DNA from 4 places in the Cetobacterium sp. NK01 genome. Region 3 is predicted to be linked to each of the others. Evidence: riboswitches for the same ligand, from Rfam matches in the RefSeq annotation. Region 3 holds a riboswitch; each other region holds the start of a gene.
The links. Region 3 has a riboswitch for cobalamin ahead of NON08_RS13465 (sirohydrochlorin cobaltochelatase). Riboswitches for the same ligand answer to the same signal wherever they lie in the genome.
Positions count from the first base shown of each region.

Region 1: linked by a shared signal. The riboswitch ahead of NON08_RS10760 (cobyric acid synthase) and the one ahead of NON08_RS13465 (sirohydrochlorin cobaltochelatase) in region 3 are both predicted to bind cobalamin.
Region 2: linked by a shared signal. The riboswitch ahead of NON08_RS05340 (sirohydrochlorin cobaltochelatase) and the one ahead of NON08_RS13465 (sirohydrochlorin cobaltochelatase) in region 3 are both predicted to bind cobalamin.
Region 4: linked by a shared signal. The riboswitch ahead of NON08_RS07585 (TonB-dependent receptor) and the one ahead of NON08_RS13465 (sirohydrochlorin cobaltochelatase) in region 3 are both predicted to bind cobalamin.

Region 1 covers NZ_JANIBO010000002.1:326,329-330,693, reverse strand. The annotation lists gene NON08_RS10765 (hypothetical protein) at 1-469, opposite strand, end outside; cobalamin riboswitch at 653-831, shown strand; gene NON08_RS10760 (cobyric acid synthase) at 958-2,442, shown strand; gene cbiB (adenosylcobinamide-phosphate synthase CbiB) at 2,442-3,389, shown strand; gene cobD (threonine-phosphate decarboxylase CobD) at 3,411-4,365, shown strand, end outside.
Region 2 covers NZ_JANIBO010000001.1:1,056,876-1,061,240, forward strand. The annotation lists gene NON08_RS05335 (ABC transporter ATP-binding protein) at 1-809, opposite strand, end outside; cobalamin riboswitch at 971-1,150, shown strand; gene NON08_RS05340 (sirohydrochlorin cobaltochelatase) at 1,272-2,114, shown strand; gene NON08_RS05345 (ABC transporter substrate-binding protein) at 2,159-3,016, shown strand; gene NON08_RS05350 (FecCD family ABC transporter permease) at 3,013-4,044, shown strand; gene NON08_RS05355 (ABC transporter ATP-binding protein) at 4,047-4,365, shown strand, end outside.
Region 3 covers NZ_JANIBO010000005.1:13,361-17,725, forward strand. The annotation lists gene NON08_RS13450 (hypothetical protein) at 1-462, shown strand, start outside; gene NON08_RS13455 (hypothetical protein) at 503-991, opposite strand; cyclic di-GMP riboswitch class I at 1,035-1,110, opposite strand; gene NON08_RS13460 (ATP synthase subunit I) at 1,259-1,516, shown strand; cobalamin riboswitch at 1,591-1,765, shown strand; gene NON08_RS13465 (sirohydrochlorin cobaltochelatase) at 1,825-2,742, shown strand; gene msrB (peptide-methionine (R)-S-oxide reductase MsrB) at 2,815-3,765, shown strand; gene NON08_RS13475 (ABC transporter permease) at 3,830-4,365, opposite strand, start outside.
Region 4 covers NZ_JANIBO010000001.1:1,552,128-1,556,492, reverse strand. The annotation lists gene NON08_RS07595 (TIM barrel protein) at 1-368, opposite strand, end outside; gene NON08_RS07590 (ABC transporter substrate-binding protein) at 355-1,215, opposite strand; gene NON08_RS07585 (TonB-dependent receptor) at 1,303-3,180, opposite strand; cobalamin riboswitch at 3,206-3,375, opposite strand; gene NON08_RS07580 (methylated-DNA--[protein]-cysteine S-methyltransferase) at 3,495-3,971, shown strand; gene putP (sodium/proline symporter PutP) at 3,987-4,365, opposite strand, start outside.

The DNA.
Region 1 (4,365 bases), on a different contig from region 3:
CAATAAAATTTGACAAACTTTTTTTGAAAAAATATTTTAGCTCAAAAGACACTATAGGGTGAAAACTATGTTTACTTTCTAATAAAATAGTCTCTAGGTGAATGTTACATTTATTTTCATTTATTTCATTTAAATGAAGATTAGTTTCTATTTTAAATTTATCTCCCTCTGTTAGTATAAAATCTAATCCTTTGTTTACCTCTGGTTTTTTTAAATATAACTTATGTGTTTTGTTACCAAAGGTAACATCTAACAAAAAAGCCTCATCATTTACAGCAGCATTAACTTTTGTATTTAAAATATCTTTAACTTTAAGATCTTCATATGATTTATTTGAATTTTTTGCTCCTACTAACCATTTTTTTAAATTTCTTGGGTTTAAAGCAAAAAGTTCTACAAACATAGGAGGTACATTAATAATTTTATCCTCAATAATAAGAGGTTGTTTATTTGTTTTTACATCATTCATATTTAATCACTCCCTTATAAAATTTAATATTGTCACATTTAATTTACGAATAAATTTTGTTTTTCTTTTTTATTTCTTGAAAGTTTTTATATGAAAATATATACGTAAAATTAAGTTTAATTTTTAAACATAAACTTTTAAAAAAGGTTGACTTGTGCATAATCATTATGTATAATTATGATAAATATGTATAATATTTATGGTTCAATAATTTGATTAAAAGGAAAGTTGAGTGAAAATCTCGCACGGTCCCGCCACTGTAAGGAGGACGAAATTAGACTAAGCCACTGTAGTTTTTATGGGAAGGCCTAAGAGTAGGATGAATCTGAGTCAGGATATCTGCCATGAATATAAAAGAAAATATAAAATCTGCGGTGAACAGATTTGTATTTAGAACTGTCAATTTCAATTCTAATTAGCAATATTCTATTCATTTTCGCATTTTTTATATTTCCGCTAAACTTCACAAATTTAGGAGAAATGATATTATGAAACATAAGAACATAATGGTTGTTGGGACGTCTTCAGGAGCAGGGAAGAGTATAACAGTTACAGGCTTATGTAGAGCATTTTTTAAAGATGGATACACAGTTTCACCTTTTAAATCTCAAAATATGGCACTGAACTCTTATATAACAAAAGATGGACATGAGATGGGGCGAGCACAAGCTCTTCAGGCGATGGCATGTGAGATAGAAGCTCACTATACAATGAATCCTATTTTATTAAAACCCACAGGGGATAGAAGGATTCAAGTGATTGTCAACGGAAAGTCTATCGGAAATATGGGAGGACTTGAATACGGAGATTATAAATCAAAGTTAAAAAAAGATATAATTCAAGCTTATAATACGATTAAAGATGAAAATCAAATATGTGTTATAGAGGGAGCAGGAAGCCCTGTAGAATTAAATATAAAGCAAGATGATATAGTAAACATGGGATTAGCTGAAATGGTTGATGCTCCTGTTATTTTAGTTGCAGATATTGATAGAGGTGGAGTTTTTGCATCAATTTATGGAACAATATCTCTTATGGAACCAGAAGAGAGAGCTAGAGTAAAAGGTGTAATTATAAATAAGTTTAGAGGAAATGTTGATATATTAAAACCAGGATTAGAAAAAATAGAGGAACTGACAGGAGTTCCAATTTTAGGAGTTATGCCATACTTTGAACTAGACATAGAGGATGAGGATGGGGTAACAGAAAAATTTAATAAGATTAAATCAAAAACTGCAGATATAACAGTTTCGGTTATAAAATTAAAACATATATCGAATTTTACAGATATTGATGCTTTACTAGCAAATAAAGATGTAAATGTTAATTATGTGACATCATTTCATGAACTAGGAAATGAAGACATGATAGTTATACCTGGATCTAAAAATACAATAGATGATTTAAAAGATATAAAAGAGAAAGGAATCGCACAAGAGATTATAAAAATGTCTAGAAAAGGAACTCCTATTATTGGGATATGTGGAGGATTTCAAATTTTAGGAGAAAAAGTGTTAGATCCTTATGGAATAGAGGGAGATATAAAAGAACTTCCAGGACTAGGACTTTTAGACATAGAAACTACAATGGAAAAAGAGAAGGTAACAACACAGTATACAGGATTATTAAAAGGAGAAACTGGGTTATTAAAAGGATTAGGAGATATTCAAGTTAAAGGTTATGAGATTCACCAAGGAGTAACAGAGGGGAAAGAAAAATCTATAACTTTAGATAATAGATTAGTAGCCACAGTAAAGGACAATATTTTCGGAACATACTTACATGGAATTTTTGATAATAGAGAGTTTACTGATTTTATTTTAAATAATATAAGAGAGAAGAAAGGACTGGAAAAGAAAAATAGCACAATGACATTTGATGAATATAGACTTCAAGAGTTGGATAAGTTAGAAAAAATATTCAGAGAAAATGTGGACATGAAAGCTATTTATAAGATTTTGGAGGAGAACTAATGAGCATCATTTTAAAAATATGGATAGCTTATTTGTTAGATTTAATTTTAGGGGATCCATATTGGTTTCCACATCCAGTTAGATTTATAGGAAAATATATAACTTTTATTGAAAATAAAATCTATTCATTAAAAAATAAAAAAGTATGGGGAGGAGTATTAGCTTTTACAGTAATATTTTCAACAGTAGTATTGTCATATTACTTAGCTAGGATATCTGAATTTTTAGAAATTTTCTTTCTATACACAACTTTGGCAACGAAAAGTTTAGGTGCTGAAGGGATTAAAGTTTATAAAATTTTAAAAAGTGGAGATTTACAAAAGGCACAAAAAGAGCTTTCTTATTTGGTTAGTAGAGATACGGGTGAGATGGACGAAATACAAGTTGTAAGAAGTACAATGGAGACTATAGCTGAAAATAGTGTTGATGGAATTATAGCGCCTATGTTTTATGCATTTTTAGGAAGTTTTATAGTAATTGATGGAGTTTCGATGGCGTTGCCTTTAGCAATGGGATATAAAGCAGTAAATACTCTTGATTCAATGGTTGGATATAAAAATGATAAATATATAGATTTTGGTATGGTTTCAGCAAAAGTAGATGATTTCTTTAATTTTATTCCAGCGAGATTATCTGGCCTAATAATAATTCCAATTGCAACATTTTTATTAGGAATGGGAATAAAAAAGCCATTAAAAATATTTTTTAGAGATAGAAAAAATCATTCAAGTCCAAATTCAGGTCATCCAGAGGCAGTTTTTGCAGGAGCTATAGGTGTTCAATTTGGTGGTAAAACAAAATATTTTGGAAAATATTTTGAAAAACCTACAATAGGAGATAAATTAAAAGAGTTTCAATGTGAAGATATAAAGAAATGTTATAAGATAATGTTTATGACATCTTTTGTAGGGATAGTTTTGTTTACAACATTTATTAAACTAGTATAAGACAATGGGAAGTGAAGTAATATGGATTTGCATGGTGGAAATATATATAAACTAAAAAGAGATAACGGGATAGAAGTTTTAGATTATAGTTCTAATATAAATCCCTTAGGAGTTCCAAATAGTTTTAAAAAAGCAGTTATAGAAAATTTTGAAACTTTAGAAAAATATCCAGATATAGACTATGTAGAGTTAAGGACAGCTATTGGAGATTACAATAATTGTCATATAGACAATGTAGTTGTAGGAAATGGCGCTACAGAGGTTCTATTTCTATATATGAAGGCAGTAAAAGCTAAAAAGGTCTTAATAATTGCGCCAACCTTTGCAGAGTATGAAAGAGCTGCTAGGGCTGCAGGAAGAGATGTTAAATTTTTTCCGTTGAGCAAAGATTTTTCTTTAAACGAAAATATGTTATTAGAATTTATAACAGATGAAGATGTTGTTGTTATGTGTAATCCAAATAACCCAACAGGAAAGTTTCAAAATCTTGAAAAAATAAAAAAAATAGCTGATTTTTTAGAAAGAAAAAATAAAAAATTATTTATAGATGAAGCTTTTATAGAGTTTGTTGATGATTGGAAAGATAAAACTGCGTTTTTGTTAAAACATAAAAATATATTCATTTTAAGAGCTTTAACTAAGTTTTTTGCACTTCCAGGGGTTAGGTTAGGATATGGATTAACTTATGACGAATCAATATTAGATGAAATAAAAAATATTAGAGAACCTTGGAGTGTTAATGGAGTAGCTGAAATAGCAGGTAAAACTATGCTTTTAGATACTTTGTATATACATGAAACAGAAAATTGGATAAAAAAAGAAAAGTTATGGTTTTATGAAGAGTTATGTAAAATAGATAATATAGAAGTAACTCCAACAGAAACTAACTTTATATTAGTAAAGTTATTAAACGATAATGCTAAAAGTTTCAGAAAAAAAATGATAGAGAATGGCGTTTTAGTAAGAGATGCTTCAA
Region 2 (4,365 bases), on a different contig from region 3:
TCTTTTATATAGAGATAACCACCAGCCAAAATAATTATAAGTTGTGTTATATTTGAGTAAAAAGTAACTCCAGAAACAATTAAGCTAGAAGGGACCATATTTCTCTTTTCACTTTCTAAAAGAGTAGAGTTTTTTTCAAAAAATCTTTTCTGTGCATAATCTTCTAAATAATTATCTTTTAAAAAAGCAATTGTTCTTAAAATATCATGAAGATTAGCAGAAAGTAGACCTGAATTTTTTCGAACATTTCGATGTCCCGCTTTCATTTTTTTATTTTCTCTATAAACAAATATTAATGTTAATGGTAAAGGAAATAAGGTAATCAATGAAAGTTTTAAATCAAAATCAAACATAATAAAAATAGAGGCTAAAATAGTTATAACAGAGAAAATGAAATCTTCTAAACCTCTATGACAAAGAGTAGAAACACTATCTAAGTCATTAATAACTCTAGATATTAAATCTCCACTTTGATTTTTCTTAAAAAATTCACTAGGTTGATTTAAAAGTTTACTTAAAAGGTCATTTCTCATACTTTGTTTAATCTTACTTCCCATTAATTTTCCATTGGCTTGTGAATTAACAGCGAAGATTAATCGTAAAATATAAAGAACTATTAAAACTACAGAAAATTTTAACAGTAGATTAATATTTTTAGATGGAAGAGCATCATCAATTAAATTTTTAATTAAAAGAGGAGAGTAAACGTCAATAGCAGTCATAGCTAACCTAACACTTAAAAAGAGAATAAGAAGTTTATTTTCCTTTTTTAAATAGTAAATAAGAGTTCCAAAAGATGTCTTTTTCATAAAAAATTTCTCCTTAATATACATTTCTTTCTAACTTTAATAGTAACTTTTTTTTTATATAAAAGTCAATACTTAGCATAATAAATAATATAAATAATAGATGATAATGTTATAAATTTTAGATAATTTGATTGAAATTTGTACGATAAAGTGTTAATATTAATTAGATAAACTGTAATGGTTCAATTTGATTAAAAGGGAATTGAGTGTAAATCTCAAACGGTCCCGCCACTGTATAGAGGATGAAAATAGCAATACCACTGAGGTAATTTTAACCTTGGGAAGGGCTGTTAGTAGGGTGAATCTAAGTCAGGAGACCTGCCATTATTTAAAATTCTGCGAGGACAGAGAAGGTAAAGAAAATTACGCTTCTCTTTTAGTATTTCCAAAAGGGAGGTTTTTTTTATTGGTGAAAATTTTTGATTTAAAATAGTATATTAAAATGATATAGGGAGATTAGGTATGAATTTTTACAAAAACATGGAAAAAGGTGCAATTATAGCAGCACATTTTGGAACAACACACGAAGATACAAAAGAAAAAACAATAGATATAATAAATGAAAAATTAAAGAAAGAGTTTGATAAACTTGATTTTTTTCAAGTTTATACATCAAGAATTATAAATAGAATATTATCTAAAAGAGGTATTGAAAATTTAAATACTTCTCAAATTTTAGAGAAATTAATAGAACAAGGCTATCAACATGTAATTATACAACCTACTTACATAATAAATGGAACAGAGATGGAAGCTCTTAAAAGAGAAGTAGAGATTTACTCTGATAAATTTGAAGATATTAGAGTAGGAACTCCTTTATTGACAGAAGTGCAGGATTATTTTAACTTAATTGAAGTTATAGAAAAAGAAATTGGCAATTTAAAACACGATGAAGGTGTTGTAATGATAGGACATGGAACAGAACATCCAGCATTGTCAGCATATCCTATGCTGGCCTACATAACTAGAGATTTAAAAAACTCTATATATATTGGGACTGTTGAGGGATATCCTAGTTTAGAAAATGTTGTGAAAGAATTAAAAAGAGATAATAAAAGAAAAGTTACTTTAATGCCTCTTATGTTTGTGGCAGGAGATCATGCTAAAAATGATATAGCAGAAGATTGGAAAGAGGCTCTAGAAGAAAATGGTTTTGAGATAGAGGTAAATTTAAAAGGACTGGGAGAGATTGAATCTATTCAAAATATATTTATAGAGAAAGCTAAAGAGTTAGAATCTAGACAACCTGAAGACATATTAGTAAAAAAAGCAGAGTATGCTAAAGGAAGAAAAGCTTCTCATTAATTGGAAGAGTTAAACTCTTCCGCTTTTTATTAAAAGGAGAAAGTATGAAAAAAATAGTATTATTTTTATTAATAACTACTTTAAGTTTCTCTAGAGAGAGTATTAGAGCAGTTTCAACATCACAATTTACAACAGAGATTTTATTAGCTATAGGAGCAGAAAATCAACTTTTAGGAACTTCATATTTAGATGATGAAATATTGCCTGAGTTAAAAGAAAAATATGATAAAATTCCTATTTTATCAAAATCAGCACCTACAAAAGAGCAATTTTATGCTTTAAATCCTAATTTTTTAACTGGTTGGAAATCAATAGCAACACCTAAAAATTTAGGAACAGTAGAGGAACTAAAAGAGAATGGTGTAGAAGTTTTTTTTACTAAATCTCAAGATACTTCAAAAATAGAGGATATTTATAATGACATTTTAAATTTTGGAAATATATTTAATTTAGAAGAAAATGCTTGTAATCTTGTTAAGAAAATGAAGGAAGATATAGGTATAATAAAAGAGAAAAATAAATTTAAAGAAAAAGTTAAAGTTTTCGCATATGATAGCCAAGAATCAGCTCCTTTTGTAGTAGGTGGAAATGGAATAGGAAATACTATGATTGATATAGCAGGAGGAGAAAATATTTTTAAAAATACAAATTTTTCTTTCGGAGTTGGAGCTTGGGAAAAAGTTTTAGACGAAAATCCTCAGTTTATAATAGTTATAGATTATGGTAATACGAGTTATGAAAATAAAATAAAATATTTAAAAAATAACTCTCCAATATCTCAATTAGAAGCTGTAAAAAAGAATAGATTTATAAGAATACCATTGAGTTATATTTCACCAGGAATAAAGGTTAGTAAAGGAATTGAAATAATTTCCAGTGGATTAAGTGAGGATAAAAAGTGAAAGTAAAAGATAGAAATATAATTATAATATCTCTTATTTTAATTATAATTTTAGGAACAGTAGCAGTGACAATAGGAAGTGTTTCATTATCTCCAGTTCATGTTTGGAAGATTTTAGTAAATAAAATATTAAAAAGAGAGATTTTTTTTATTGAATGGAAAAAATCTACAGAGATGATTGTATGGAATTTAAGAGTACCAAGAGTTATTTTAGCTTTATTAAGTGGAGCAGGATTATCTTTAGTTGGAATTTTAATGCAGGCCTTGACGAAAAATTCTTTAGCTAGTCCATATATTTTAGGTATATCTTCAGGAGCTAGTACAGGAGCTGTAATATCTATTGTATTGGGAAGTATTTTAGGATGGTCTTTTTCACCAGGAGTAGGAGCTTTTATATTTGGAACTTTTACAGCTTTTTTGGTATTTTATTTAGCGGGAAATAGTGGATATTCTAGTACAAAATTAGTTTTAATAGGAGTTGCAGTCTCATCATTATTTTCAGGGATTACAACATTTTTGGTAACTACAGCAAAAAATGAATCACAATTAAGAGGAGCAATGTTTTGGATTTCTGGAAGTTTAGCAGGAGCTAGATGGGAAAATTTAATAATATTATTTTTAGTTTTAATATGTTCAATTATTTTAGTAACTTTAAAATATAGAGAATTAAATATTTTAATAGCAGGAGATGAATTAGCTGAAACATTAGGAGTTGATGTAAAAAAATTAAGATTTTTTATTGTCATAATTTCTACTTTTTTAACTGGTTTTATAGTTTCAGCAACAGGAGTAATTGGATTTGTTGGATTAGTAATTCCTCATATATGTAGAGGACTTGTAGGTAGTAATCATAAAAGATTAATACCTTGCGCAATTCTTTTGGGTGCTTTATTTTTATTAGGAACAGATACTTTAACTAGAGTTATATTTAAAACACAAGAGATTCCAATAGGAGTTATAACATCTATGTTAGGTGCTCCATTTTTTATGAGTATGTTAAGAAAAAATAGTTATAATTTTGGAGGATAATTGTGATAAAAATAGATAATTTAGATTTTAAAATAGAAAAGAAAGATATTTTAAAAAATATAAAATTAAATATAAAAGAAAAAAAATTTATTGGGATAATTGGAGAAAATGGATGTGGAAAAAGCACCCTTTTAAAAAATATCTATAGAAATTATATCCCTAAAAAAAATAGCATTTATTTAGATGGAATTGAACTAAATGATTATTCTGTAAAAGATTTATCTAAAAAGATATCTGTTTTAAGTCAAAATCAAAAGGTAATCTTTGATTTTACAGTTAAAGAAATTGTTGAAATGGGAAAGTATAATAAAAGTTCGTTAT
Region 3 (4,365 bases):
AACGATATATTAATTAAAATTTCAGAAAAATATATAAAAAATTTAAAAAACCAAAGTCCAGAGGATAAAGAGAGTAATATAATATATGGAAAAATACTAAATATTTTAGAAAAAGATCCAACGCTTAATTTATTTGGACTTTTAACAGAGTTAAATAAAGGAAAAACATTTTATGAAAAAAATAAGGTTAGAAATAGAAGAGATAGACTTACAAATTTAGATATTTTAATTAAAAATGCTAATACAATTGTGGATAATCTTTTGGAAGATGATGAAGAGAGTTTAAGAAAAATAGAAAGAAGCTTAAATAGATCTGATATTTATAGAGATAGAATGGTTATGAATATACTTTTAGCAGAGTTTCCATCACTGCAATTTCATGATGTTTACTATACAATTAAAAATGATCAGTGTAAGAAGTTTTTATTAGAAGTTATAGATGAGATAAGAAAAAGCAAATAAAATAGGAAATCCTTATACAATTTTTGTATAAGGATTTTTTTTATTCGTATGTTGCTCTCATAGTAATTTGGCCTGTATATTTTCCAGGAGTTTGGTCAGCATCTAGTGTTGTAGAAGCAGCAATATGTAGAGTTGACTTTCCCATTGAAGTTAGGTTAATAAACTTATTTTCTTGATTTACTTTTTCATCAGAGTTAGTGCTACAATTGAAATATACCATAAAAGACTCATTAGAAGATCCATCTAATTTTAAAGGAACTTCAAAGTTATCTCCATCAGGTTCTAAACCATCAAAAGTTATTTTAACTTTAGAATATTTTTCACCATCAATAGTAAAACTAGATCTAGAAGTACCGATAGTACCTGGTAAAAGAGTTCCAAATTCCAAAGGTCCATTTGATTGAACTGTTAACGGTTTAATAATAGTAGCAGTTATATTCATAGTAGCTTCAGCGTCGTAACCTTCTTCAGATGAATAACTAAAAGATGATATTGCAAGTAAAAAACTACAAATTAAAATTTTTTTCATATTTCCTCCCCATATAAATAAAAAAACCAGATACACTAAAAATTAGTGCAACTGGCTGTCATTTTAAAGACCCTATAGCTTTGCGTCATAAAGTTTCCCTTATTTTGCCTCAGTTATTTATTTTATATAAAAATAATATAATAAAAGTTAAAAAAAGTCAACTATTCTTTAATTTGTATTAAAAATTTTATAAAAAGCAAGGAAAATTTTTTTTTAATGGTAAATAGTGTTAAATAGTATATGAAGTTATAGAAGGAGGAGAGCATTATGATTATTGCATTTATAGGTGGAATTGTTTTAGGTTTTTTATTTTTTTATAGTTTAGATTTTGGTGTTAATGAAAGTAAAAAGTTTAAAAATCCTTCATTGTTTATTTTCGTAACTTCTATCGTTAGAATTTTACTTTTATTAGTTGGATTTTATTATTTAGCTCAAAATAGTGGACAAAGATTTTTTGCCGCTTTAATCGGTGCAATTTTATCAAGAGTTTATATTGTTTATTTTTATAGAAATAAGAAAAAATAATATCAATATAATATATAGAAGATGTTTGAAGTATTCTTTTTTTATAAAATGATTGAAAAAAAAACATGTTAGTGATAATATACCCCTGTAATGGTTCTAAAGATTAAAAGGGAATTAAGTGAAAAGCTTAAACGGTCCCGCCACTGTAAAGAGGATGAAAGTATTAAAACCACTAAATTTTAAATTTGGGAAGGGATGCGAGTAGGATGAATCTAAGTCAGGAGACCTGCCATTATGAAAAATCTGCGAGGACGGAGAAGGGGAAACTCTTCTTCCAAATTTAAATTATATTTGGGAGGGTTATTTCTATGAAAAAATTATTATTGTCACTATTTTGTTTATCTACAGCTTTAGTTTTAGCACATGGAGAAGAAGCTTTTGAAGATGCAGAGTTTTATACGGGAGGAAAAAGTGCTGTTATAATGACACACTTTGGAACAACACATCAAGATACGAGAGCTAAGACTATTGATGCAATCAATCAGAAAGCTATAAAAGCTTTTGAAGGAAAAGCAGACGTATTTGAAGCATATACATCTAGAATTGTAACTAAAAGAGTAGCTGCAAATGAAAGTATAAAAAAATATAATCCAAGTGAAGTATTATTATCTTTAAAAAAACAGGGATATAAAAATGTTATTATTCAACCAACAAATATAATTGATGGTGTAGAAATGGAGTCAATAAAAAAAGAAGCTCAACTTCATACAAAAGATTTTACAAATTTAAGAGTAGGAGATGTACTTCTAAGTGATCCTCATCATTATGAAGATGTAATTAATGCTGTAATGAGAACAGTTGGACCTTTAAATAAAAAAGAAGCTGTAGTTTTAGTAGGACATGGAACATACAATTCAGCAACTTCTGCTTATGCAATGTTTGATTATATGGCTAAAGATATGGAGAAGCCAATTTATGTTGGAACAGTTGAAGGTTATCCAACTTTTGAAAATGTTGTAAAACAATTAAAAAAAGATAATAAAAAAGAAGTTACTTTAATGCCAATGATGTTTGTGGCAGGAGATCATGCTAAAAATGATATTGCAGGTGAATGGAAAGAGAAGTTAGAAAAAGCTGGATTTAAAGTTAATGTAAAGTTAGTTCCTCTTGGTGAAATATCTGAAATTCAAGATATGTTTGTAGGTAATGCAAAGTTTCTTGAAAAGCATAGAAGTATAGATATTATAGAAAAGAAAGCAGGATATGCAAAAAGTAAAGAGTTATAAAAAGTGGAAAACTACATCTCAAAATAGAGATGTAGTTTTATTTTATTCTATTTAAAGTTAGAGGTGGTTAAAATGGAAAATGTAAAAAATATCTATTTAGCAGGAGGATGTTTTTGGGGTGTAGAAGCCTATATGGAAAAGATCAAAGGTGTAATAGATACTGTTTCAGGATATGCTAATGGTAAAACACAAAATCCATCATATGAAGACGTTATTTATAGAGGAACTGGTCATGCAGAAACAGTTCGTGTAACATATGATGCTAATAAGGTTAATTTACAAACGCTTTTAAGATATTATTTTAGAATTATTGATCCAGTAAGTTTAAATAAACAAGGAAATGACCGTGGGACTCAATATAGAACAGGAATCTATTACGAAAAAAATGAAGATAAAGATATTATTGAAAAAGAGATTACTTTTCTTCAAAAAAATTATTCTAAAAAAATAATGATAGAGGTTTTACCTTTAATACGATTTGATGTAGCAGAAGATTACCATCAGGATTATTTGAAGAAAAATCCTCATGGATATTGCCATATAGATTTATCAAAAGCAGATTATATAATAATTGATGAAAATAAATACCATAAGCTATCAGATGAAGAATTAAAATCAAAATTAACAGAAAAGCAATATAAAGTAACCCAATTAGCAGATACAGAAAGTGCTTTTAATAATGAATATTGGAATTTTTTTGAACCTGGAATATATATAGATATAACAACAGGGGAACCTTTATTTTCATCGAAAGATAAATTTAAATCCCAATGTGGATGGCCAAGTTTTTCAAAGCCAATAGTTCCAGAAGTAATAAAATATCATAGAGATAATAGTTTTAATATGGAAAGAATAGAAGTTATAAGTAGAGTTGGAAAATCCCATTTAGGACATGTTTTTGATGATGGCCCTAAAGAATTTGGCGGACTTAGATATTGTATTAATAGCGCGGCCATAGAATTTATACCCTTAAAAGAAATGAAAGATCGAGGTTATGAAGATTTAGTGTCATCAATATCTTGAAATTAATAGAATATAATAAAAACTCCATCAATTAATTTTTAGATGGAGTTTTTTATTAAATAAATTATTCAGCTCTTAGGGCATCGATTGGATTGAGCTGTGAAGCTTTTTTTGCAGGAGTAACACCAAATATAACACCAATAAAAGTAGAAACACCTAAAGCTAAAGATATTGAAAAAATCGAAAAAACAGGAGGGATATTTACGAAATAACCAATGATTAGAGCTAAGGTAACACCAATTAATACTCCTACAACTCCTCCGATTCCTGTTAAAATAACTGATTCCATTAGAAATTGTATAAGAATATCTTTGTTAGTAGCTCCGATAGCTTTACGAATACCAATCTCTTTAGTCCTTTCAATAACACTAACAAGCATTATATTCATAACTCCAATTCCACCAACAAATAGTGATATACCAGCAACAAAAGTAATAAAAAGATTAAGAGTACTTAAAATATTATCAAAAGATGCGGCAGCGTTACTCATAGTTTCCACTTGATAAAGTCCTTTAACTCCAGTTATATCTTCTAAAATTGTATTAGCATTTTTCATATCAGCAGCGAGATTTTCAGGATTTTTAGATTCAACAATAATAG
Region 4 (4,365 bases), on a different contig from region 3:
TCTTTAGGTCTTACGTGTGAAACATGAAAAACTAAATACTTTGCTCCAATTTTTTTTGCATCTTCAAATTGTTTTTTAAAAGTTTCTAATAAAATCTCTTTTTTAAAAGAACGATAATAACTTAATATTCCTTCATCATCGTAAAAATCTTCTCTTACCTTTTCCATATCCTCTCTCCAAAATTCTAACCAAGTAGGATAGTATAATAGATGTACTCCTTTTACAGGATACTTTTCATAACTTTCTAAAGGTAAATGATCCCCAATTATAGTTTCTATACCTGTTATACCTTCGTTTCTTAATTTTTCATATACTTTTAAAAATTTTTCTTCCTCTTCATTTTTAGGAATAAAACTAAAACTTATCATTTGAAAGCACTTCCTTCATCTGTTTTAAAGATTTTAAAACTCTTGTTGATGGTCTATTAATCCCTTCGTCTATAAAATATACTTTTCCAGTTTTTATAGCATCAATCTCTTGCCATTCTGGTCTACTTTTTATATCCTCTATAATCTCTTTTCTATCCTCACCTACAAATATAAATTCAGGATTTTTTTCAATAATAGATTCTAAAGTCGGTGAAATCCATCCCTCTTGATTTTCAAATATATTTTTTCCACCAGCATTTTCTATAACATCATTTAAAAATGTTTTTCCTCCTGTTGTATATATAGGATTATTTAAAATTTCAAAGTATACTCGCTTTCCCTTTCCCTTTTGTGATTTTAACTTTTCTAATTCTTCAGCATAATTATTTTTTAAATTATCACTCTTTTTTCTCTCATTTAAAAGATTTCCAATTTCATCTATAGAATTTTTAACTTCTTCTAATGAATTTGGAGTTTTCATTACATAAATAGGAATTCCAACCTCATCAAAAATATTTAAGCTCTCTTTTCCTTTAGATAGATTGTGTTGGGATGTTATAACTAAATCTGGCATCAGTTCCATTATTTTTTCTTCATTCAATCTATCTGTATTTAGAATTCCTTTACCTTCTAATTCTTTAGATATTTTTTCAGAATATATATCTACTCCAGCTAAAATATTAACTAATCCCATATCTACTATTATCTCTGTATTTGATGGAACTGTTGAAATTATTCTTTCTACTTTTTCAGGAATTTCAACTTTACGACCAATTCCATCTACTAATATTCTTGAATATCCAATTGAAAATACAAATATATTTAACATAAATACCTTTTTTAACACTCGCCCACCTCTTCTATAAAAATATATTTCAATTATAACACATATGTAAAAAATGCTCTTCTCATATATTGAAAAGAGCATTTTTTATTAAAAACTATATTTAAATCCAATATAATAATTTCTTTCTGGTGCAGGGTAGTAATTACGAGTTTTACTATAACTACTATATCCTACATAATCATAATATTTTTCATTAAATAAATTATTAATTCCAGCATTTATAACTAATCCATCTTGAAAATCATATACAAAAGTTAATCCACTTAATAAATAGCTATCTATTTTCTCTCTTTCATTGGCTTCATCATTACTATCGTAAGATTTTCCATAGTATTCCCAAGAGTTATTCATACTTAATTTTTCATTAAATTTATAATTAAAGTTTAATACTCCCTTTATATTAGGAATTCCAGGAATATCTTTCCCTTCTTTAAACTCTGTTTTCATATAAGTTATTGATTCCGATATTGTCAATTTATCAAAATAGTGTTCTAAAGAAAACTCTATTCCTTTTCTCTTACTTGTTCCATCTAAATTTCTATTTTTATTAAATTCATCGTTTTTATTTACTCCATAGAAAATTTCATTTTCTGTTTCTATATAGAATACTGATGTTGAGATATATGTATTCCCTACAAAATCCTTTACTCCAATTTCATAAGTTTCTGTTTTTTGAGGATTAAATTCTCCTGCCCAAGCATTTATTTCATCTGTATTAGGTGCTCTAAATCCTTTGGTATAGCTTACATATGTAGATCCCGAATCAGAATATAAATAGCTTCCTGTCAGTTCTATTGCATCTTCTTTAAACTTTCTTGTTGCAAATCTATCTCCCTTGTATTCAATATTTTGCCTTCTGTATCCTTGAGTAAATCTAAACTTCTCTATTGTAGAACTATTTATTATAAATCCACCTAAAGAGTTTTTTTCAGATTTTCCATTTCCATAAGCAAAATCTCTTGTCTCTCCCTGATAAATATCTCCACCAAATACAACATAATTCTCATCTAAATATGAATATTTAAGTTGTGGCTTTAAATATTTAACTTCTGTCTTGTAATTACTTCCATTTGAAGAGTAGTTTTCATGAGCATATCTTCCTAATAGTTTAAATTCTAAATCAGAATTTATATTATATAAGTAATCTCCTACAAAATTATTTTTCTCTGTTTTTCCATCAATTCTCCAAGCATTTGGATTAGATTGTGTTCTGTCTTCATTAACTTCATCTTTAGTCAATGCTCCCGGAGCTTTAAAATCATTTTTAGAATAATTATATTTAAATTTTAACTCTCCATCATTAAGTTTATATCTACTTCTAAATCCAAAACTTTGTAAATCATCTTTAGAATAATCCCTATATCCATCTTTTTCTTTTTTCAAATAATCTACTTCAACTAAAAGCTTTTCTCCTATTTTAGTTCCATATGTAATTTGCTGTTTTTTTAATCCATAAGATCCTATTTCACTATTTAAGCTTCCATAATTTTTTTTATTTTCAGGTGCTTTTGTCACTATATTTATTGTTCCTCCAACTGCTCCATCTCCGTATAAAACTGACCCTCCAGAAGGTATTACTTCAATTCTCTCTATATTATCTACTGGAATATTGCTTGTTTGATATCCTGATAAATCAATCGAATTAATTGGCGCTCCATCAACTAATACTATAACATTTGACTTTGCTGTAGGCCCTTGACCTCTTATATCAAAAGCGGCATCTGCTCCACCCATCTCTTTTACAGTGACACTTGATACTAATTTTAAAGCTTCTGCTACTGTTTTCGCTCCCCTTTGCGTTATCTCTTCCCCTGTTAATACAGTTATATTTTTAGGTATATCTGCTATTGTTGTCTCTGTATTTTCACTTGTTATAACACTTTCTTCTAACTTCACAACCTTGTCTTGTCCCATTGATAAACTAGATGCAAGAATCAATCCTGCAATATAAAATCTTTTTTTCATTTAATTTAATCCTCCCATTCTGTCACTCGCAGTTTATTTTTATGGCAGGTATCCTGACTCAACTTCATCCTCCAATAGCCCTTCCCAGTTTCCCAGTGGTTTATCTATTTTTGTCCATTTTACAGTGGCGTGACCGTTTAAGCTTTTCACTTAATTCCCTTTTAATTTATAAAAACCATAACGTCTTATTATACTATAATCACTTCATTTTTAAAAGTTTTAAACAATAAGTGAACAAAATATATTTTAAATTAACCTTGATTTATTTATATTTTTTAAGTACAATTTAGATAAAAAATTTTTAAGGAGAGTTTATGAAAAATATTATCCCAGGTTATTTTTATATTTTTGACACTCCATTTGGTTTACTTAAAATTGAAGAATTAAATAATGAAATTATTAAAATTGAACTTAACAACCCTACTTCAAATAGAACTTTTAAACTTACAAAATTTTTAAAAGAGTCGTTTAAAGAGATTGATGAATTTCTAAATGGCAAGAGAAAAAAATTTACATTTAAAATAAATCCTATTGGAACAGAGTTCCAAAAATCTGTTTGGACAGCATTACTTAATATTCCTTATGGAGAAGTTAAAACTTATAAAGATATTGCAATTGCTATTGGCAATCCTAAGGCATGTAGAGCTGTGGGATTAGCAAACAACAAAAATCCCATCCCCATAGTTATTCCTTGTCATAGAGTAATTGGTTCTAATGGCAAACTAACTGGATATGCCTATGGATTATCTATAAAATCCCATTTACTTAATTTAGAAAAAGGTGCAAAATAATTTTGCACCTTTTTTTTAAGCTTCAACTACATTTTTAAAAACTACTTTCTCTACTATATAAACCGTTATTAAATTAGTAAAAAATCCTGGTAATAACTCATACATATAACTATCTAATCCTAAAACTTTCCACATTAAAAATATAAACATTCCAACTAAAATTCCCGATAAAACACTTTTACTATTCACATTTTTAAAATAAAGCACCGATATTATCGCTGGTCCAAATATTGTTCCAAAACCTCCCCATGCGTAAGCTACTAATGACAGTACTTTAGCATTTTGATTTAAAGCAAATAGTAATGCTAATAAAGCGATTACAACAACACATAGTCTTCCAACCCACATTATCTCTTTGTCAGAAACATCTTTTTTCATATATTTATAAAAGTCT